3 regions of the Pseudonocardia sp. HH130630-07 genome follow, and region 3 is predicted to be linked to each of the others. Evidence: predicted binding sites of a transcription regulator. Region 3 holds the regulator's gene; each other region holds the start of a gene.
What was found. The regulator LexA, encoded in region 3, represses DNA repair genes until DNA is damaged. The targets are predictions, from matches to a motif close to CGAACACGTGTTCG.

Region 1 (7,411 bases), 2.2 Mb from region 3:
CTCCGCCGCACCGGCCAGGTGCTGCTGGACGATCTTGCGCGACGGGATGCGGATCCGGTTGTTCGTCGAGGCGACGTTCGCGACGTAGGGGGCGTGCACCACCACCGCCACGTCGGAGCCGGCCAGCTCGGCGGCCCGCGGGTGCGGCGGCGGCTTCTTCCAGCCCTGGGGGTCGGACAGGAACAGCTGGATCACCTCGGCGCCCACCTCACCGGCCGCGGCCAGCGGATCCTCGGCGTCCCGGACGTGCGCTCCGATCTGCATGCCGCCACGGTAGCGAGCGCACCGGCCCGCCCACCCACCCCGCGGCCCCACCCGCCCCGCGCCCACTCGCCCCCGCGGCCGGCCCACTCATGGAGCCAGAGCCTCGTCCCACCGGGCCGAAGCTCCATGAGTACATCCGGCCCGGGGTGCACTCATGGAGCGAAAGCCCGGCGACGCGAGGCTTTAGCTCCATGAGTGCGGCTGCGGCGGGGTGAGCGGCGGCGGGGTGGGTGGGCGTACCCGCAGGTCGGGGGCCGAGGGGGCGTTGGTAGCCTGCTCGGAGCCATCCCGGTGGTGCGGCGCGATCTGTGTGCCGTGGACCGCCGGGGTGTGTTGAGAACCTCCTGTCGCGGCCGTCCGGGTCGCGACCGTCACGAGTCCATAGGAGGTGAGTGGTTCTCATGCGTCATTACGAGGTCATGGTCATCCTCGACGGAAGCCTGGACGAGCGCACCGTGCAGCCGTCCCTGGAGCAGTTCCTCACCGTCGTGAAGAGCGACGGCGGATCGGTCGAGAAGATCGAGGTCTGGGGCAAGCGCCGCCTGGCCTACGAGATCCGGAAGCAGAGCGAGGCCATCTACGCGGTCGTCGAGATCGCCGCGGAGCCGGCCACGGTCACCGAGCTGGACCGCCAGCTGGGTCTGAACGAGTCCGTGCTGCGCACCAAGGTGCTGCGCAAGGACCTCACCCGCACGCCGGCGCCCGCCGCAGACTGAGAGGACCCGTCATGGCCGGAGAGACCGTGATCACCGTCGTGGGCAACCTGACGGCGGATCCCGAGCTGCGCTTCACACCCTCCGGCGCCGCGGTCGCCAACTTCACCGTCGCGTCCACCCCGCGCACCTTCGACCGCCAGTCCGGCGAGTGGAAGGACGGCGAGGCACTGTTCCTGCGCTGCAACATCTGGCGCCAGGCGGCGGAGAACGTCGCCGAGTCACTGACCCGCGGTGCGCGGGTCGTGGTCCAGGGCCGGCTCCGCCAGCGCTCCTTCGAGACGAAGGAGGGCGAGAAGCGCACCGTCGTGGAGATGGAGGTCGACGAGGTCGGCCCCTCGCTCCGCTACGCGACCGCCAAGGTCAACAAGGTCAACCGGGGCGGAGGCTCCGGTGGCTTCGGTGGCGGCGGCGGTTACGACGGCGGCGGTAGCGGCTTCGGCGGTGGCGGCGGCCAGCAGGGCGGCGGCGGCAACTCCGGGGGCGGCAACTCCGGCGGCTATGACGATCCCTGGGGTTCGGCCCCGCCCGCCGGCAGTGGCGCGGCGTCGAACGACGAACCCCCGTTCTGATCCACGCACCCACCGTCCGCGACGGGCGGTGGACGACTCCAGGAGCACCACCATGGCCAAGGCCATCGTGCGCAAGCCGAAGAAGAAGGTCTGCGCGTTCTGCAAGGACAAGGCGCAGGCGATCGACTACAAGGACACCGGCCTGCTGCGGAAGTTCATCTCCGACCGGGGCAAGATCCGGGCCCGCCGGGTGACCGGCAACTGCCGTCAGCACCAGCGGGACGTCGCCGTCGCGGTCAAGAACTCCCGCGAGGTGGCGCTGCTGCCCTACACCTCGACCGCGCGCTGAGACAGGGGAGAACGCAGATGAAGCTGATCCTCAACGCCGACGTCCCGAACCTGGGCGCGCCCGGCGACATCGTCGAGGTCAAGGACGGCTACGGCCGCAACTACCTGATCCCGCGCAAGCTCGCCGTCGTGGCCACCCGTGGCTCCGAGAAGCAGGTCGAGCAGATCCGCCGGGCCCGCAAGGTCCGCGAGATCCGGGACCTGGGGCACGCCCAGCAGGTCGACTCGCAGCTGAAGAACCTGAACGTCACGGTGCCGGCCAAGTCCGGTGCCAACGGGCGGCTGTTCGGCTCGGTCACCCCGCTCGCGGTCGTCGACGCGGTGAAGGCCGCCGGCGGCCCGGTGCTCGACAAGCGCACCGTCGACGTCCCGGGGCACATCAAGGAGCTCGGCAAGCACCAGGTGCAGGTCCGCCTGCACCCGGAGGTCACCACCGAGCTGGCGATCGCGGTCGTCGCAGCAGGCTGAGCTGTGACAGTGGTCACTTGACCACTGAACGTAGTCAGGGCGGTGTCCGGAACCACGGTTCCGGACACCGCCCTTTCGTGTCTCCAGGGCGTCCCGGTGGGGAGCGTGGTGGCGGTGTGCGACGCCGGGCGGGCTCCCCGACCCGACCGGGCGACCGCACGAAGGGTGCTCCGTCACCCGGCCGACACGCCGGAGCGATACCGGGCCGGGCGTCGGGCGGAGCTGTGGATGCGCCGGACGGTGAGCGGTCGCCCGAGTGCTCCGACACGCCGAGAAACGGCGTGCGCCGACACGCCACAGCAAAGTTGTCCACATCAGCTGATCACGCTCTGACCTGCTGATTCCTCGAATTCGGCAGTGCTGTCCCCAACTTGTCCACAGCGCCGTCCCGGGACGGGCGGTCTCGGTGCACAGTCCATCCCCATGTCGATCACCAGAGTGGTTCGCACTGCCCCGCCCGGGCGACCTAGCCTCGGTGGCACCGGACCGGCGAGGTGGTCGGCGCGTCCCGCGCCCGGCGACGACCGCCCGGACCGGACACCACGGGAGATCCGTCGAGAAGTGCCGGATCGTCCCTCGCGCATCGAACGTGTGTTCGGTAGGCTGGTCATCGGGGGTGACGCTGCGTATGGCTCTGACCGACGACCGTCCTACGGGCAGGCCCCGCGCCGTCCGGGACGGCGAGCAGTCCGGCTCGGGCGACGGCGGGAGCGGCGCCTTCGACCGGCAGCCGCCCCAGGACCTCACGGCGGAACAGTCCGTGCTCGGCGGCATGCTCCTGAGCAAGGACGCGATCGCCGACGTGGTGGAGGTGCTGCGGCCCGAGGACTTCTACCGGCCCGCGCACCAGACCGTCTACGAGACCATCCTGGATCTCTACGGCCGCGGTGAGCCGGCCGACGCGGTGACGGTGTCGGCGGAGCTGCAGCGCCGGGGCGAGCTCGTCCGGCTCGGCGGCGCGCCCTACCTGCACACCCTGATCGCGACCGTGCCGACCGCGGCGAACGCCGCCTACTACGCCGAGATCGTCGGCGAGAAGGCGATCCTGCGCCGGCTGGTCGAGGCGGGCACCCGGATCGTGCAGCTCGGGTACCACGGCAACGAGGGCGGCGAGGTCGAGGAGGTCGTCGACCGGGCGCAGGCCGCGGTCTACGAGGTCACCGAGCGCACCACCACCGAGGACTACACGGTGCTGGAGGAGCTGCTCCAGCCCACGATGGACGAGATCGACGCGATCGCCTCCCAGGGCGGGGTCGCGGCGGGCGTGCCGACCGGGTTCGCCGATCTCGACGCGGTGACCAACGGCCTGCACCCGGGCCAGATGGTCGTCGTCGCGGCCCGGCCGGGTCTGGGTAAGTCGACCCTCGGCCTGGACTTCGCTCGGTCGTGCTCCATCCGCAACGGCATGACCAGCGCGTTCTTCTCGCTGGAGATGAGCAAGTCCGAGATCGTGATGCGCCTGCTCTCGGCGGAGGCACGCATCCGGCTGGCCGACATGCGTGCGGGCCGGATGTCGGACGAGGACTGGACGCGGATGGCGCGGCGGATGTCGGAGATCTCCGAGGCGCCGCTCTACATCGACGACTCGCCGAACCTGACGCTGATGGAGATCCGGGCGAAGGCCCGCCGGATGAAGCAGCGCAACGACCTGAAACTGATCATCCTCGACTACCTGCAGCTGATGACCTCGGGCCGCAAGGTGGAGTCGCGGCAGCAGGAGGTCTCGGAGTTCTCCCGGCAGATCAAGCTGATCGCCAAGGAGCTCGAGGTGCCGGTCGTCGCGATGAGCCAGCTGAACCGTGGTCCCGAGCAGCGCACCGACAAGCGGCCGATGCTGTCGGACCTGCGTGAGTCCGGCTCGATCGAGCAGGACGCGGACATGGTGGTGCTCCTGCACCGGCCGGACGCGTTCGAGCAGGACGACCCGCGGGCCGGCGAGGCGGACCTGATCCTGGCCAAGCACCGTAACGGCCCCACGACCACGATCACCGTGGCGCACCAGCTGCACTACAGCCGGTTCTCCGACCTCGCCCACGGCTGAGCCCGGGCGTTCCCGGGGCCGGTCACCAGAGCCCGGGGCCGGTCACCAGAGGGAGACGCGGTCCCGGCGGGGTCCGGGTGGAGCGCCCAGCCGGGAGCACAACGCGTCCCAGGACCGGTCGTCGTCCGGCGTGCGGCGCGGGCGGGGATCCAGCCAGCGGATGTTCAGGTCCGGGTCGTCGGGATCGGCGCGCAGCTGCTCCCGCTCCGCGGGGAGGACGGCCGCCCGCACCTCGACGACGGTCTCCCCGGCGACGGCCTGCACGCCGTACAGGCAGCCCGGCGGGACGAGCAGCATCGCGTCGTCCTCGACCAGGGTGACGGCGAGCCGGCCGAACGTCCCGGCGTCGGGCCGGGCGTCGATCACGGCGGTGTAGCCGGCCCCGGACAGCACCCGGACCAGCACCGGCTCGTCGAGATGGCCGTGCAACCCGTGCACGGCGCCACGCGACGGTTGCCGACGACGACGCAGCGTGAACATCGACAGATCCGGGACCGGGCCGGAGCCCGGCCCAGTCCGCCCCGGGCCGAGCAGCAGCGCGCCCGGCACGACAGTGGCCACGACCTGCATGCGCTGCTCCCCTCGGTCGGATCGGCACCCCCGCGGGACGCGACGGTGCGGCCGGATTCCGGTACCGGTAGGGAAACGAGCGAGCGGCCCGATGGTGACGCAGCGCGAGATCGTGCTGCTCCGAACGAGTTCCCGCCGGCGCCGCCACCCCGGCCTCTACCATCGCGCCCAGCGGACGGAGCGGGGGTGGGGACGGTGCGGATGCGGTGCCGCTGCTGCGGGTCCGTCGACGGGAGGACCGTCCTGGACCTCGGGGAACAGCCGCCGTGGGACCGCATGCCCCCGGTCGCCGACCCGCTCCCGGACCCGGCGACCCCGCTGCGCATGTGGTTGTGCGGATCCTGCGGGCTGGCCCAGCTCGAGATCGACGCCGACGTCACCGAGGAGCCGGCCGCCGTCGAACCGCTGGCGGTCCTCGAGCAGAGCGACCAGGCGATCGACCGGCTGGTGCGGGAGGGCGTGGTCGGTCCGGGCCGCCGGGTGGTCGAGTTCGGCAGCCCGCACGGCGGGTCCTGGCTCCCCCGGCTGACCGGCCACGGCACGACCGACGCCGGCCGGGACGCCGGACCGGGGACGGCGGACCTGGTCGTCGACGTCTACGGGCTGCTGCACGAACCGGACCAGGGGGTGGCCCTGCGCCGCCGGGCCGCGCTGCTCGCCGACGGCGGGACGCTCGCGCTGCAGCTCCTGCCGCTGGACACCCTCGTCCGCGACGGCCAGTGGTACGACCTGCGGCACGGCCACCACGCGTACTGGTCGCTCACGGCCCTGGCGGCCGCCCTGCGGGCGCACGGCCTGGGCGTGCACCGCGCGTGGTGGTACCCGCTGTCCGGCGGGACCCTGCTCGTCACCGCCCGGGCCGGTGCGGAACCGGACCGGGAGACCCGCCGGATGCTGCGGGAGTCCGGCGGGCTCGATCTCACCACCCCGGCCGGCCTCGCCGGGCTGCAGGACGCAGCGGACCAGGCCCACCGGCTCCGGGACTGGCTCGCCGGGCAGCGCCGGGCCGGCCGGATGGTCGCCGGCTACGGTGCGGCGTCCCGGGCGGTGCCGCTGGTCTGCCGGGCCGGGCTCTCCGCCGACCTGCTGGCGGCCGTCGGCGATGCCGCGCCGACCCGGCAGGGGCGCCGGATGCCGGGTACCGACGTGCCCATCGTCTCCCCCGCCGAGCTCGCCGCGCTGCGCCCGGACCGGGTCGTGCTGTTCGTGCCGGAACTGGCCGGCGAGGTGCGGGCCGCGCTGCCGGGCGTCGAGCGCGACGGTGGGCGGTGGGTCGTCCTCGACCCCGCCCCGAGGGTGCTCGACCCCGTGGTGGTCGCTCGCTGAGCCCGTCCCGGTCGGCGTCAGGCCGCCCGGTCGGACCGCCGCCGTCCCCGCGAGCGCAGCCAGGACGGCCGCCGGGTGGCCGGTGCGGGATCGGACCCGGTGCGTTCGGCCGTGCGCGTAATGTTGCGGACCATGCCGCCGAACACGATGCCGTGGAACGGTGCCACCGACCACCAGTAGAGGTAGCCCGGCAGCCCGTGCGGGATGAACACGGCGCGCTGCCGGTAGACCGAGCCACCCGGCCGCGGGGCCACCGACATCTCCAGCCAGGCCCGTCCGGGCACCTTCATCTCGGCCCGCAGCCGGAGCAGGCCGTCCTGCGGGCCGAGGTCGCTCCCGTCCGGGCGGGAGCCCCCCGGCTCGATCAGCCGCTCGACCCGCCACCAGTCCAGCGCGTCGCCGGTGTGCAGGTCGTCCGGGTCGCGCCGGCCGCGGGAGAGCCCCACCCCGCCGACGGCCCGGTCCATCCAGCCGCGCACCGACCAGGCCAGCGGGAACGAGTACCAGCCGCGCTCGCCGCCGATCCCCTCGACGACCGTCCACAGCCGCTCCGGCGACGCGCTGGTCGGCTGCTCGCGCTCGTCGAGGTAGACGCTGCCGCCGGACCAGTCCGGGTCGCTGGGCAGCGGGTCCGACGGCACGTTCCCGGTGCTGGCACCGGACCAGCGGGTCTCCACCTCGCCGTCGGTGATCCGGGCGAGCGCCAGCTCGACGGCGCGCTCGTAGCCGATCAACCCGCCCGCGGGGTCCGGCACGTACCGGGTGATGTCGTTCTCGGCGCAGACGACCTCGTGCACCAGCGACTCGATCAGCGGCTTCGCGATCGACTTCGGGACCGGGGTGACGACGTTGATCCAGTGCGCCGACAGCGACGGGGACAGCACCGGCACCGGCACGATCCGGCGCCGGGACAGCCGGGCGACCGTCGCGTAGCGCTGCATCATCTCCAGGTAGGTGAGGACGTCCGGGCCGCCGACGTCGAAGGTCCGGTTCAGCTCGTCCGGGATCTCGGCCACCCGGATCAGGTAGCGCAGCACGTCGCGCACCGCGATCGGCTGGATCCGGTTGTGCACCCAGCTCGGCGTGACCATCAGCGGCAGCCGCTCGGTCAGGTGCCGGAGCATCTCGAAGCTCGCCGACCCGGACCCGAGGATCACCGCGGCCTGCAG
Region 2 (7,411 bases), 440 kb from region 3:
GCTCGGGACGCGACTGCTCACGGCCACGGAACATGATCGTGACCTTGACCTTGTTGCCGCCTTCGAGGAAGCGGCGGACGTGGCCGCGCTTCGTCTCGTAGTCGTGCTTGTCGATCTTCGGCCGGAGCTTCTGCTCCTTGATCACCGTGAGCTGCTGGTTACGCCGGGACTCCCGGGCCTTCTGCGCGCTCTCGTACTTGAACTTTCCGTAGTCCATGAGCTTGCAGACCGGCGGGCGGGCCTGGCCGGCGACCTCGACGAGGTCGAGATCGGCGTCCTGGGCCAGCCGCAAGGCGTCCTCGATGCGCACGATCCCGACCTGCTCCCCGTTCGGGCCGACGAGGCGGACCTCGGGCACGCGGATGCGGTCGTTGATGCGGGGCTCTGTGCTGATGGGGTCTCCTGTGTGACTCGCTGTGTCGCTTCTACCTGCTACCGGCGACGACAAGCGAAGACCCGTTGATCGACCCCACGGCACGTGATCGCCGCGAAGCCGGACCATGGACCCGGCATCGCCACGTACACGGTGCGGGTGGGAGCGGGGCTCCACTTGACGCCCGGAACACACGTGTCAACGCGAGCCCGGGAGGTCGCATTCCCCAGAGTAACAGGCCGCTCTCCGGGGGCCGATCCGGCCCGTCGCCCGGGCCGGATCGCCGTCAGTTCGCCGCCGCGACCTTCCTGCGGCGCCGCACCGGGGCCGGTGGCGCGGCCGCGGTGACCAGCGAGCTCAGGAACCGGCCGGTGTGGCTCTCGGGGACCGCGGCGATGTGTTCGGGTGTGCCCTGGGCGACCACCGAGCCGCCACCGGACCCGCCCTCCGGGCCCATGTCGATGACCCAGTCCGAGGTCTTGATGACGTCGAGGTTGTGCTCGATGACGATCACCGTGTTGCCCTTGTCGACCAGGCCCTGGATCACCGCGAGCAGCTTGCGGATGTCCTCGAAGTGCAGACCGGTCGTCGGCTCGTCGAGGACGTAGATCGTCCGGCCGTTGCTGCGCTTCTGCAGCTCGGAGGCGAGCTTGACGCGCTGCGCCTCGCCACCGGACAGCGTGGGCGCCGGCTGGCCCAGCCGCACGTACCCGAGGCCGACGTCGACCAGCGTGCGCAGGTACCGGGCGATCGAGGTGATCGGCTCGAAGAACTCGGCGGCCTCCTCGATCGGCATGTCGAGGACGTCGGCCACGGTCTTGCCCTTGTAGTGGACCTCCAGGGTCTCCCGGTTGTACCGGGCCCCCTTGCAGACCTCGCACGGGACGTAGACGTCCGGCAGGAAGTTCATCTCGATCTTGATCGTGCCGTCGCCGGTGCACGCCTCGCAGCGGCCGCCCTTGACGTTGAAGGAGAAACGGCCCTCGGCGTAGCCCCGGACCTTCGCCTCGGTGGTCGCCGCGAACAGCTTGCGCACCTTGTCCCAGACCCCGGTGTAGGTCGCCGGGTTCGAACGCGGGGTGCGCCCGATCGGCGACTGGTCGACCCGCACCAGCTTGTCGAGCTGGTCGACCCCGGTGATCCGGGTGTGCCGGCCCGGCACCTGGCGGGCGCCGTTGAGCCGGTTCGCCAGCACCGTGGCGAGGATGTCGTTGATCAGCGTCGACTTGCCGGAGCCGGACACGCCGGTGATCGACACGAGCCCGCCGAGCGGGACGTCGACGTCGATCCCCCGCAGGTTGTGCTCGCGGGCGCCGACGATCGTCAGCTTCCGGGCCGGGTCCAGCTCGCGGCGCTGCGGGAGCGGGATCGACTTCCGCCCGGACAGGTAGGCGCCGGTCAGCGAGGTGTCGTGGGACTCCAGGTCGGCGACGCTCCCGGAGTGCACGATGTACCCGCCGTGCTCGCCGGCCCCCGGACCGATGTCGACCGCCCAGTCCGAGGCGCGGATCGTGTCCTCGTCGTGCTCGACGACGATCAGCGTGTTCCCGAGCTCCTTGAGCCGGGTCAGCGTGTCGATCAGCCGCCGGTTGTCGCGCTGGTGCAGGCCGATGGACGGCTCGTCGAGCACGTAGAGCACGCCGACCAGGCCCGACCCGATCTGGGTGGCCAGCCGGATGCGCTGCGCCTCCCCACCGGAGAGGGTCCCGGCCGCGCGGTCCAGGGACAGGTAGTCGAGGCCGACGTCGAGCAGGAAGCCCAGCCGGGCCTGGATCTCCTTGAGCACGGCGCCGGCGATCATCGCCTGCCGGTCGTCGAGCACCATGCCGTTCAAGAAGCCGGAGCACTCGGCCACCGACATCGCCGAGACCTGGGCGATCGAGCGCTCCCCCAGGTCCCGGTGCGGCAGCGTGACCGACAGGACCTCGGGACGCAGCCGGGCACCACCGCAGGCCGGGCACGGGATGTCCCGCATGTAGCCCTCGTAGCGCTCCCGCTGCGAGTCGGACTCGGTCTGCTCCAGCCGCCGCTCCAGGAACGGCATGACGCCCTCGAAGTTCGCGTAGTACGACCGCTCCCGGCCGTACCGGTTCCGGTACCGCACGTGGACCTGGTCGTCGCTGCCCTGCAGCACCGCCTTCTGCGCGGCGGCCGGCAGCTTGCGCCACGGGGTGTCCATCCGGAAGCCGATCGCCGTCGACAGACCGCTGAGCAGCCGGCCGAAGTACTCGGCGTTGTGCCCGGCCGACCACGGCGCGATCGCGCCGTCGCCGAGCGAGCGGTCCGGGTCGGGGACGACGAGCTCCGGATCGACCTCCTTCTTGATGCCGATACCGGTGCACGCCGGGCACGCGCCGTAGGGCGAGTTGAAGGAGAACGTGCGCGGCTCCAGGTCGTCGACGGCCAGCGTGTGCCCGTTCGGGCAGGCCATCCGCTCGGAGAACCGGCGCTCACGGGAGGGGTCGTCGTCGGGCAGGTCCACGAAGTCGAGGACGACGAGCCCGTCGGCCAGCCGCAGCGCCGTCTCCACCGAGTCCGTGAGCCGCTGCTTGGCGGTCGCCTTGACCGAGAGCCGGTCGACGACGACGGAGATGTCGTGCTTCTCCTGCTTCTTCAGCTTCGGCGGGTCCGACAGCTGGTGCACCGTGCCGTCGACCAGGACCCGGGAGTAGCCCTGCGACTGCAGGGTCGAGAACAGGTCGACGAACTCACCCTTGCGGGTGCGGACGACCGGAGCGAGCACCTGGAACCGGCTGCCCTGCTCCATCTCCAGCACCTGGTCGACGATCTGCTGCGGGGTCTGCTTCTCGATCCGCTCGCCGCAGGCCGGGCAGTGCGGGATACCGGCGCGGGCGTAGAGCAGGCGCAGGTAGTCGTGGATCTCGGTGATGGTGCCGACCGTCGACCGCGGGTTCCGGTTGGTCGACTTCTGGTCGATCGAGACCGCGGGCGAGAGCCCCTCGATGAAGTCGACGTCGGGCTTGTCCATCTGCCCGAGGAACTGCCGGGCGTACGCCGAGAGGGACTCGACGTAGCGGCGCTGCCCCTCGGCGAAGATCGTGTCGAACGCGAGGCTCGACTTGCCCGAGCCGGACAGCCCGGTGAAGACGATCATGCTGTCGCGCGGGAGGTCGACGTCGATGCCCTGCAGGTTGTGCTCGCGCGCACCGCGCACGACCAGCTTCGGACCGCTCGGGACCGGCGACGCCCCCGGGGACAGGGTGGTCCCGGCGTCACGCGGGTCGGTCGTCTGGTCGCTCACGATGCGCGCCTCCTGGAACGGCGGGTGGCCGAGGATCGGACCTCGGATGGACGCCCACGACGGTCGGGACATCCGGGACCGGGCCACCGGCGCGGACCGTCTCCACGTCCGGTGACCGATGCTAGGTCGACCCACCGACAGGAACCCGTCGAGCGGGGGTCCGTGCGGGCCCGCCTCGGTGGATGCACCCCGGCACGCGCCGGTCGGTACGCCGCCACCGTACTCGTACGCATGTTCGACCTGTGAGCGGGCCCGCCGGTGCGACCGGCGGGTTCTCCCCAGGGTCGATGTCGGTCCCGGCCGATACCCTCACGCCGTGGACGTCCTGGAGAACTACACCGGTCACACCGAGCCGGGTGGCGCAGCCACCCGCCGGGACCTGGCGAAGCTCAGCATCAGCAAGATCTCGGTCGGCGAGATGGACAACAACGCCTACCTGCTCGTGTGCAAGACCTCGGGCGAGGCGCTGCTGGTCGACGCCGCCGCCGAGCCCGGCCGGATCGCCGACCTGATCGGCGCCACCGACGAGCGCCCGGACCTGCGGCACCTCGTGACCACGCACCGGCACCCCGACCACTGGCAGGGTCTGGGCGCGATCGCGGGGATGTTCGAGCCGCGGCTGATCGCGCACCCGCTCGACGCGCCGGAGCTGCCGGCCCCGATGGACGAGTTCGTCGAGGGCGGCGACACCGTCGAGTTCGGGGAGATCCAGCTCGAGGTGATCCACCTGCGCGGGCACACCCCGGGCTCGATCGCCCTGCTCTACCGTGGGGAGGACCGGCCGCACCTGTTCACCGGGGACAGCCTGTTCCCCGGTGGTCCGGGGAAGACCTGGTCGCCGGAGGACAACGTGCAGCTGCTGTCGGACCTGGAGCGCCGGGTGTTCGACGTGCTGCCGGACGAGACCTGGTTCTACCCGGGCCACGGCGACGACTCGACACTCGGCGAGCAGCGACCGAGCTTCCCGGAGTGGAAGTCGCGCGGCTGGTGACCGTTGCCGACATGTCCGCGGCCGGGACCGTCTACGCCAGGTAGGCGGTCCCGGCGGGCCGGCCGCTTTACTCGGTGTCAATTACGGCGCAACGGTCACCCATAGCGTTCGTCTGGTGCCTGTCGATGCGTGCGCAGCGTTGTTCGTCGCCCGTGAGCCCGGTCTGCTCGATGCGCTGCTCTCCGAACACGTGGACGACGGCCGGGGCCGGTGCTCCGGGTGCTTCACCCAGGCCCGCGGCTTGCCTGCGTGGCCGTGTGGGATCCGCAGGCTCGCCGACGCGGCATCGTCGCTCCGGGCGACGTGGGAGGACCGAGGCGTGCTGGAGCGCGTCACGCCGGAGCGCTACGACGATGATCCGGATCAGGCCGGAACGAGCCCCGCCCGGTAGGCGAACCCACGCAGCTCCCGATCGTCGGCCGAGTCCCGGCGAACTCCACGCAGCAGCTCGCCCGCGACCGAGCGGGCCCACACGTTCGCGCGGGTCCGCACCGGTGCCAGACGCTCGGCGGTCAGCAGCTCACGCACGGCCTCGGGACGTCGGCGGCGGTCACCGGCCAGCGCCCGCGCCAGATCGGCATGCAGCGCACCGCGGCGAGACCGGGACGGGTGGGTGGCGGCGACCGGGTCCCGGCCGAGTTCGAGTGCGCGGCCGTGATCCCCTTCCTCGACGGCGAGCGCGGCCGACCAGATGGCCACGTTGGCACGGCTGAAGGCGAGACCCGCGAACCCGGTCCCGGACGCGTCGTCGTCACCGGAGAGCCGGGCCGCCTCGGCCAGGTGGTCGCGCGACCGATCGGTGTCGCCGAGAGTGCTGGTGGACAACGCCGAGGACAGGTGCAGCGCCCCGGCCACCTGGCGGTGCGCGTCCCCCGCCGCCGGGTCCAGGGCGTCCAGCGCCGCACCGGTTACCTGGAGGGCGCGGGAGCGGGAGCCACCGGCACCCAGGCCGAGCGCCCGGCCGTAGGCCGCGACGCCGGACCACAGCGGGTCGTCCAGCCCGGCGGCGGCCTCGCGCATGTGCGACACGGCGAGCGCAGCCACGCTGTTGGCACCGATCGCTCCGGCGGAGTTCGAGATGTCCAGCGCCAGCCACACGATGTCGGCGAGCAGCCCGGACGTGGGCGCCTCCGCGGCGTGGGCGTTGACCTCCCGCCACAGACCCGGGTAGACCGCCATCTGACCGGGCAGGTCGGCGTTCGGCTTCAGGTCGGTGCGCAGCCGGTGCAGGTCCGCGGCGACCGCGGTCCACGGCCGGGGCGTGACCGTCCGTTCCCCCACGGCTGCCTCGGTGAGCGCGGTCTCGACGTCGTTCAGCGACGTCCGGGCGCGGGCCACGTCGGGGTCTTCGGCGCCGCTCACGGGCACGGCGGCCAGCTCGGCAGGGTGCACCCGAAGGGCCCGCGCGATGGCCTCCAACGTCTCACGCCGGTTGACGCTGCGCTTCCCGTTCTCGATCAGGCTCAGGTAGGAGGCCGAGATGCCGGCCAGGTCGGCGACCACGCGGGCGTCCATGCCCCGCCACGTGCGCAGCTCGACGATCCGCGTGCCCACGTCACCGGTGCCTGCCATACGACCAGGGTAACCAGGACGACAGCGGTTCCCGAGGAGACGACAGGACGGCGAGCCACCGCAGCCGCCGCTCGGGTGCACAGGTCCGACGTCGAGGGTGCCGCTGCGGATCGAGTGCGACGGTGCTGTCCAGCGGGGCGGCTAGCGTTCTCCCGTGGCACCGCCGGCACCGGACCCACGGGTCCAGCAGGACCAGGACCGGTGGCGCTCCGTCCGGCGGGCGATGGGCAGCCGGCGGCGCGCACTCGCCGTCGCCGCGGAGTCCCTGTATCCGGAGTACCGGCTCCCCGGTTGCACCGGCACCGGCGTGATCGCTGATCGTCGTGGATCCCTGCGTCACCGATCCCGCTGGGACACATCGTCCTGGACCTGCTGGCCGACTCACCCCGGCCGGTCAGCGGTATCGAGCCCGAGAGTGCACCAGCCCGGCCGTTGCGCAACGGCGAGCACCGGTACAGGCGCTACAGCCACGCCGTCCGCGACCTCGCTCGTCCGGCCCTGTTCGAGAACCGGTTGACCTTCCGCCTGCTCGACGTCGACTGGTCATTACCGGATCGGCAGCTCTCGTTCGGCACGATGGGGTTCTTCGACGGGCTCGACGTGAACGAGGCCCTCGCCCACGAGACCGCGCACGAGTTCCTGACCCGTGGCCCGGCCGGGGAGGTGCGGATCGCGCGGCCGTCGTGGCGACGACTCGCGTTCCGCTCGCTCGTCGGCGACCCGTTCGATCTCACCCGTCACCCCGTGATGGGCGCGATCGGTACCTTGACCATCCGCGGCGGGGAGAGTCCCAGCGTCGTCCTGCACGCCCGTGACGGTCTCCGGGTCGCCGCGGGCGGGAGCATGATCCACCTGCTACCGGCCGGGATCTTCCAGCCGAGCAGTGTGCACCCCGAGTCCGTGGCCAACGACTTCTCCGTGTGGCGCAACACCCAACGCGAGTACGCGGAGGAGGTCCTCGGCCACGACGAGTACGACGGCACCGGCGAACCCGTCGACTACGACCGCCCGCCCTTCGCCGGGATGGACGCCGCCCTGACCGACGGCCGGCTCCGTGCCCACTGCCTCGGGGTCACGCTGGACGCGCTCACGCTGGCCGGGGACATCCTCACGGTCGTCGTGCTGGCGCCCGAACTGCACGACGAGCTGTTCGCCGACGCCGTCGACCAGAACACCGAGGGGACCGTCCCCGCCCACCGCATCCCGTTCGAGC
Region 3 (7,411 bases):
AGCCGCCACCCCTCCAGGTAGATCCGCTCGACGTCGGCGACGGTGGCCCGCTCGGGCATGTTCACCGTCTTGGAGATGGCACCGGACAGGAACGGCTGGGCCGCCGCCATCATCCGGACGTGACCCATCGGGGCGATGGTGCGGTCCCCCATGGCGCAGTCGAAGACCTCGTAGTGCTCGGGCCGGATGCCGGGCGCGTCGATGACGTGCCCGTGCTCGGCGACGTACTCGACGATCGCCTCGGCCTGCTCGGCCTGGTAGCCGAGGTTGTCCAGGGCCCGGCGCACGGTCTGGTTGACGATCTGCATGGAGCCGCCGCCGACCAGCTTCTTGAACTTGACCAGCGCCAGGTCCGGCTCGATGCCGGTCGTGTCGCAGTCCATCATCAGGCCGATCGTGCCGGTCGGAGCCAGCACCGAGGCCTGGGCGTTGCGCCAGCCGTTGGCCTCGCCGATCTCCTGGCACTGCTTCCAGACCCCGGAGGCCATCGTCTGGATCGCGTTCGACGCCGGGAAGCTGCGGATCTGGTCGTTCGCCGCCGCGTGCTTGCGGATCACCCGCTGGTGCGCCTCGGCGTTGCGGGCGTACCCCTCGTACGGGCCGACGATCCCGGCCAGCTCCGCGGACCGCTTGTAGGCGGCCCCGGTCATCAGCGAGGTGATCGCCCCGGCCAGTGCCCGGCCGCCCTCGGAGTCGTACGCGTGCCCGGTCGCCATGAGCAGCGCGCCGAGGTTCGCGTACCCGATGCCGAGCTGGCGGAACTTCCGGGTGGTGTCCGCGATCGGCTCGGTCGGGAAGTCCGCGAAGCAGATCGAGATGTCCATCGCGGTGATGATCAGCTCGACGGCCTTGGCGAAGGTCTCCGCGTCGAACCGGTCGTCGGTGTCGAGGAACTTCAGCAGGTTCAGCGACGCCAGGTTGCAGCTGGAGTTGTCCAGGTGCATGTACTCCGAGCACGGGTTCGACGCGGTGATCCGGCCCGACTCCGGGCAGGTGTGCCAGTCGTTGATCGTGCTGTCGTACTGGATGCCCGGGTCCGCACAGTTCCAGGCCGCCTCGGCGATGCCGTGGAAGAGCTTGCGGGCGTCGGTCCGGTCGATGATCTCGCCGGTCATCCGGGCACGCAGACCGAAGTCCGTGCCCTCCTCGACGGCCCGCATGAACTCGTCGTTGACCCGCACCGAGTTGTTCGCGTTCTGGTACTGCACCGACGTGATGTCGGAGCCGCCCAGGTCCATGTCGAACCCGGCGTCGCGCAGCACCCGGACCTTGGCCTCCTCCTTGGCCTTGGTCTCGACGAACTCCTCGATGTCGGGGTGGTCGACGTCGAGCACGACCATCTTCGCGGCCCGGCGGGTCGCCCCGCCGGACTTGATGGTGCCCGCGGAGGCGTCCGCACCGCGCATGAACGAGACCGGCCCGGAGGCGGTGCCGCCGGAGGACAGCAGTTCCTTCGACGAGCGGATGCGGGAGAGGTTCAGCCCGGCACCGGAGCCGCCCTTGAAGATCAGGCCCTCCTCCCGGTACCAGTTCAGGATCGACTCCATCGTGTCGTCGACCGAGAGGATGAAGCACGCGCTGACCTGCTGCGGGCTGGGCGTGCCGACGTTGAACCAGACCGGCGAGTTGAAGCTGAACACCTGGTGCAGCAGCATCCAGGTCAGCTCGTGGTCGAAGATCTCGGCGTCGGCGTCCGTGGCGAAGTACCCGTGCTCGACGCCGGCCCGCCGGTAGGTGCCGACGACCCGGTCGATCAGCTGCCGCAGGCTGGACTCACGCGTCGCGCTGCCCACCGCACCCCGGAAGTACTTGCTGGTGACGATGTTGGTGGCGTTCAGCGACCAGGCGGTCGGGAACTCCACGCCGCGCTGCTCGAAGTTGACCGTGCCGTCGCGCCAGTTCGTCATGACGACGTCCCGGCGCTCCCACTCCACCTGCTCGTAGGGGTGCACGCCCTCGGTGGTGAACACCCGCTGCACGGCCAGGCCGCGCCGCTTGGCACCGGCCTTGCCCCGGCCGCGTGCGACCTTCGCAGCCGCAGTGGTGTCTGTCGTCGGGCCCCCGACGGTCTCGGTCATGAACTGCCTCCGCACATCCGAAATCTGACCGTTCCTTCCTCACCCGCGCGCTGGGGAGCGCGGGCCCCGGCGGTGCTCAGACGAGCTGCACCGCCGGTCCACCCGGTACGACGACCCGTGACCGCCGGCCCGGCACCGCGCCCCCTGCGCCCGTGCCGACCCGTACGACGGGACCCCGGTCAGCCGTCCGGGTCACCGGCCCGGTCGTCGGCTGCTTCCCCGGCAGCCGCCGAACGCAGGTCGGCGATCTCCTTCTCGAAGTCCTCGATCGAGGAGAACGAGCGGTAGACGCTCGCGAACCGCAGGTAGGCGACCTCGTCGAGGTCGCGCAGCGGACCCAGGATCGCCAGCCCCACCTCGTGGCTGGGGATCTCGGCCGCTCCGCGGGCGCGCACCGTCTCCTCCACCTTGTGGGCGAGCTGCTGCAGGTCGTCCTCGTCGACCGGACGGCCCTGACACGCCCGCCGCACCCCGCCGACGACCTTCTGCCGGCTGAAGGGCTCGCTCACACCGCTGCGCTTGACCACGGCGAGAACCGTCTCCTCGACCGTGGTGAACCGTCTCCCGCACGCGGTGCAGGACCGGCGACGGCGGGTGCACGTCCCGTCGTCGGCGGTCCGGGAATCGATCACCCGCGAGTCCGGGTGACGACAGAAGGGGCAACGCACGACGTGTCCCACCCCTCTCCCGTGGCCTACCGGAGACGCTGCGTAATGATCCGAACCCCCAACCAGTGGGAGAACGACGTCAATGTAACCCCTACATCTTGGGGTCCGCCATCCCAGGGGGTGCGTGTCGCGCAGCTTCGCCCGATCGGGACCGGAAGCCTCGCACACCGGCCCTCCGCGTCGTCGGCACCGGTACCGACGCCCATCGGGGCCGATACCCGCAGTTCAGGCACACGGACCGGCGCGCGGGCACCGGCCGGGCACCGGGCACGCGCACGGCAGGCGGTGTCGGCGGTCCGTGACACGCCGATCGCCCGCGGCAGACGGCACCCGTCGACAGGCGCCGCCGACGTGGTGACGGAGGACACGGGTGGCGACAGCAGCCACCGGGCGATGCGGGCACCGGCAGTACGAGCACCGGGCCGCACGGATCACCACGCCGTGCAGGTGAACGGACCGCACAGACAACCGAGCCGTGCCGGCGGCGGGCCGTGCAGCCGTGCCGGCGGCGGGCCGTGCGCATGGCAGGTCGCGGGGACGACCGGACCGCCGGGGATGGCCGGGCCGGGCGACTACCGGAGGCCGGCCTGCACGGTCACCCCGGCGCCGGACTCCGCTCCGGCGTTCCACCCGGCCGAGACGTCGGCGAGGAGCCCCAGAGCCAGCACGACCGTGGCCGAGCAGAGCACGGTCGCCACCGCCGTCAGTGCGCGACCCGTACGGCCGGTCGCACGCGCCCGGGACCGGCGACGCGGCGACACCACGCACGGGCGGCGCATCGGACGGACCGTGCGCGGCGCCGGGACCGCCGGCTGCGACTCCTGCAGCACCGGCTCGGCACCGGATCCGGTGACCACCGCCCGCGACCGCACCCGCACGCCGCCCGGTGCCCCACCCGGCACGTCACCCTCCGCCCGGCGCCCGGCACGGGCCCGGCCGGCCGGGTGCCGGGCCAGCGCGGCGCGCAGCCCGGCAGCGTCCGCTCCGGCCACCACACCGCCACCGGACCAGCGCGCGGCGGCCCGCTCCGCCGCGGACGGCCGGACCGCACCGTCCACCGGGGTGACCGCCGAACGGGACCGGACACCCTCGGCGGCCGCACGGGACCGGACCGGGCAGGCCGACCCGGCCGGACCACGCCCCCGGCCGGTGGCCCCGGTGCGCGGGGCCGCGACCGGCGCCGCCTGCCGCGTCGCCCGCCCGGCCCGGGCCGACCGAGCCGTCTCCGCCGACCGCACGGTCTGGGCCGACCCGGCCGTCAGCGGCGCGTCGCACACGTCGAGCTCTCGCATGGATCCTCCTGCTCGTCGAGGATCACCCCGCCCTGTCGCGAGGTGATCGCCGTCGGCGGCGGCCACACCCGGCCGCGCCCTGCTCGCTCCCCCGACCGGCCCTTCCCCGGGACCGGTCGAACGGGCGTACGAACTGTGTAACACCGGGCACCGACAAGAACTGCGGACCGACCGGCCGCGGTTCGAATCGATGTTCGATCGAACACCTGTGCGATGTTGTACCGCCGCCGACCGACGGATTCCACGACACGCCCGTGGCCGACTTCGAACGCATGTTTGGCGGACGGCCCGGTGTTGGCTACTGTTCGACGCGGTAGATCCTCGAGGAGGCGAGTGCGATGGCAGCGGACGAGTCCGACGGCGGTGCGTCCGCCGGGCCGGGTTCCGCGAACGTGCGGGAGTTCCCCGAGCCCCCGGCCGACGCCCGCGGGCTGACCCCGCGACAGCGGAAGGTCCTGACGGTGATCCGGGACTGGGTGGACCGGTACGGGTACCCCCCGAGCGTGCGCGAGATCGGCGACGCGGTGGGGCTGACCTCCACGTCGTCGGTGCACCACCAACTGCGCACACTGGAGCGCAAGGGGTTCCTGCGGCGCGACCCGAACCGCACCCGCGCGGTCGACGTGCGGAGCCCGGAGCAGTCGGCCGCCGGGGACGGCACCGACGCCGACACCGAGGCCGCCCGCTCGGAGCGACCCGCACCGGCGTTCGTGCCGCTGATCGGCGACATCGCCGCGGGCGGGCCGATCCTGGCCGAGCAGGCCGTTCAGGACGTGTTCCCGTTGCCACGGGAGATCGTCGGTGAGGGCACGTTGTTCCTGCTCAACGTCAAGGGCGACTCGATGGTGGACGCCGCCATCACCGACGGGGACTGGGTCGTCGTCCGGCAGCAGCCGGTCGCGGAGCAGGGCGAGGTCGTGGCGGCGATGATCGACGGCGAGGCCACGGTGAAGACGTTCCGCCGCAGGGACGGGCACATCTGGCTGATGCCGGCGAACGACGCCTACGACCCCATCCCCGGTGACGACGCGTCGATCCTCGGCCGGGTCGTGGCCGTACTGCGGCGGCTCTGACGCCGGGCCGCGGCCGGGCGGCGACAGTTCCGGAGCCGGGCCGCGGCGACGTCAGGACGGGGTCGTGGGCGAGCGCCGGCTCCGGAGCCGGGCCCGTTCAGCGGCGCCGGCGGCCGTGCAGGGCCATCGCGCCGACCCCGGCCACCAGCAGGACACCGACCACGCCGGCCCCGGCGGCCGCGGGCAACCAGTCCGGGAACGTCCGGACCGGGGGCGCCTGCGCCGGTGGGGCGACGACCGGGGCGTCCGGTGCGGTCGCCGCCGCCACCGCCCCGGCGGCCGTCCGGATCCCGGCGGGCGCCGTGCCCCGGGCCTCGGTGCCCGACAGCAGCGTTCCGCCCCGGTCCAGCGCGAGTGCCTCACCCTGCGCCTCGTCCGGCAGGGGTACCGGCAACGGGGACGTCTGCAGGGCCGCCACGAGATCGTCGCCGGTGACGCGGCCCGCGGGCAGCGGGAACAGCCAGGCGTCGGTGTAGGTGCGCAGGGCCGCGGCCCGGCCGTCCGGCGCGTCGGCCGGGCTCACCGCGCCCCCGGTGACCGTCCGTGTCCCGCCGCGGCCGAGCGGACCGCCACCGGTGGCCGAATACGGCAGGACGACCTCGGCGACGCGCTCCAGTACGACCGGTCCCGGACCGCCGTCGAGCGGCCGATCGGGGCGGAACACCCCGGCGGCCCCGGTCCGTTTCTCGACGATCAGCGGGACCCCGTCGTCGGCGACGAGGACGGCCTCGGCGTCGCGCGGGCCGTCGGCGTAGCGCAGATCGTGTGCCCGCGCGGGCCCGGTGGACGGCACCTCCACCAGCCGGACGGTGTCCCGCTCACCGCGGTTGTCCCCGGTGTCGGCCAGCCAGAGCGTGCCGTCCGGCGCCAGACCCAGGTCCTCGACGTCGGTGACCGCGATCCCGGTGTCGCGGACCTCCAGCGGTGCACAGCTCACCGGGTCGACGGTCACGACCTCTCCCGTGCCCCCGCCGTCGACGATGATCCGCAGCCGGGCCGGGCCGTCGGCGGGTCCGTCCACGACCAGCCCGGACAGCTCGGCGACCTGCGGATCGGTCGTGCTGCACAGCGGCTGCGGCGCGTCCACGGCACTCGCGGCCGCACCGGAGACCGCGACGGTGGCCGCCACGAGCCCGGTGCGCAACCGCGGGCGGTGACGGGTCAGTGGCCCGCGGCGGTCGCCGGGAGATCGGACCCGGGCACCGCGCTGCCGCCGACGGCGTAGGGCAGCACCGCGGTCCCGAGTTCGGGAGCGACCCTGGCCCAGATCCGGGTGCCGTCCCCCGTGTGCTCCTCGGCGAGGACCTCACCCTCGTCGTGCAGGCGGGCGACCACGGCCCCCTCGGTGTACGGGATCAGTAGGTCGACCTCGTACTCCGGACGGGGCAGCAGCCCGGCGATCCGGTCCCGGAGCTCGGCGATCCCCGCCCCGGACTGCGCCGAGACGAACACCGCCTCCGGCAGCGCGTGCCGCAGACGGGCCAGCGCGAGCTCCGGCGCGGCGTCGGTCTTGTTCACCACGAGCAGCTCGTGCGGCATGGCGCCGCCGCCCTGTTCCTCGCCGACCTCCACCAGCACTTGGCGGACGGCGGCGATCTGGTCGTCCGGCAACGGGTCGGAACCGTCGACCACGTGCACCAGGAGATCGGCGCCCGCCGCCTCCTCCAGCGTGGAGCGGAACGCCTCGACCAGCTGGTGCGGCAGATGCCGGACGAAGCCGACCGTGTCGGTGAGCGTGTACCCGTGCCCGTCCGGCGTCTCGGCCCGGCGCGTGGTGGGGTCCAGGGTGGCGAACAGGGCGTCCTGCACCAGCACCCCGGCGTCGGTGAGCTGGTTGAGCAGGCTCGACTTGCCGGCGTTGGTGTACCCGACGATCGCGACCGACGGGATCTCGTTGCGCCGCCGGCTGCCCCGCTGGGTGTCCCGGACCCGGCGCATCGCACCGATCTCGCGACGCAGCTTGGACATGCGCGCGCGGATCCGGCGGCGGTCCAGCTCGATCTTGGTCTCACCGGGACCACGGCCACCGATACCGACACCACCGGCGGCCCGGCCACCGACCTGCCGGGACAGCGCCTCACCCCAGCCGCGCAGCCGCGGCAGCAGGTAGGACAGCTGGGCGAGCTCGACCTGGGCCTTGCCGTCCCGGGAGCGGGCGTGCTGGGCGAAGATGTCGAGGATCAGCGCCGTCCGGTCGATCACCTTGACCTTCAGCCGCTCCTCCAGCTGGCGGAGCTGGCCCGGCGAGAGCTCGCCGTCGCAGATCACGGTGTCGGCGCCGGTCGATCGGACGGTCGCGA

Region 1: dnaB (replicative DNA helicase) is a predicted target of LexA. The motif match lies at 2,890-2,903, and genes of this name have one in related genera.
Region 2: uvrA (excinuclease ABC subunit UvrA) is a predicted target of LexA. The motif match lies at 3,860-3,873, and genes of this name have one in related genera.

The regions. Positions count from the first base shown of each region.
Region 1 covers NZ_CP013854.1:2,339,789-2,347,199, forward strand. The annotation lists gene AFB00_RS11335 (deoxyribonuclease IV) at 1-264, opposite strand, end outside; gene rpsF (30S ribosomal protein S6) at 666-980, shown strand; gene AFB00_RS11345 (single-stranded DNA-binding protein) at 992-1,549, shown strand; gene rpsR (30S ribosomal protein S18) at 1,602-1,838, shown strand; gene rplI (50S ribosomal protein L9) at 1,856-2,305, shown strand; gene dnaB (replicative DNA helicase) at 2,934-4,346, shown strand; gene AFB00_RS11365 (dTDP-4-dehydrorhamnose 3,5-epimerase family protein) at 4,389-4,916, opposite strand; gene AFB00_RS11370 (class I SAM-dependent methyltransferase) at 5,103-6,242, shown strand; gene AFB00_RS11375 (SDR family oxidoreductase) at 6,260-7,411, opposite strand, start outside.
Region 2 covers NZ_CP013854.1:4,976,931-4,984,341, reverse strand. The annotation lists gene infC (translation initiation factor IF-3) at 1-448, opposite strand, end outside; gene uvrA (excinuclease ABC subunit UvrA) at 660-3,593, opposite strand; gene AFB00_RS23670 (MBL fold metallo-hydrolase) at 3,952-4,626, shown strand; gene AFB00_RS23660 (helix-turn-helix domain-containing protein) at 4,990-6,198, opposite strand; gene AFB00_RS23655 (hypothetical protein) at 6,631-7,411, shown strand, end outside.
Region 3 covers NZ_CP013854.1:4,537,250-4,544,660, reverse strand. The annotation lists gene AFB00_RS21520 (vitamin B12-dependent ribonucleotide reductase) at 1-2,078, opposite strand, end outside; gene nrdR (transcriptional regulator NrdR) at 2,258-2,746, opposite strand; gene AFB00_RS21510 (hypothetical protein) at 3,319-4,038, opposite strand; gene lexA (transcriptional repressor LexA) at 4,377-5,111, shown strand; gene AFB00_RS21500 (hypothetical protein) at 5,209-6,255, opposite strand; gene hflX (GTPase HflX) at 6,273-7,411, opposite strand, start outside.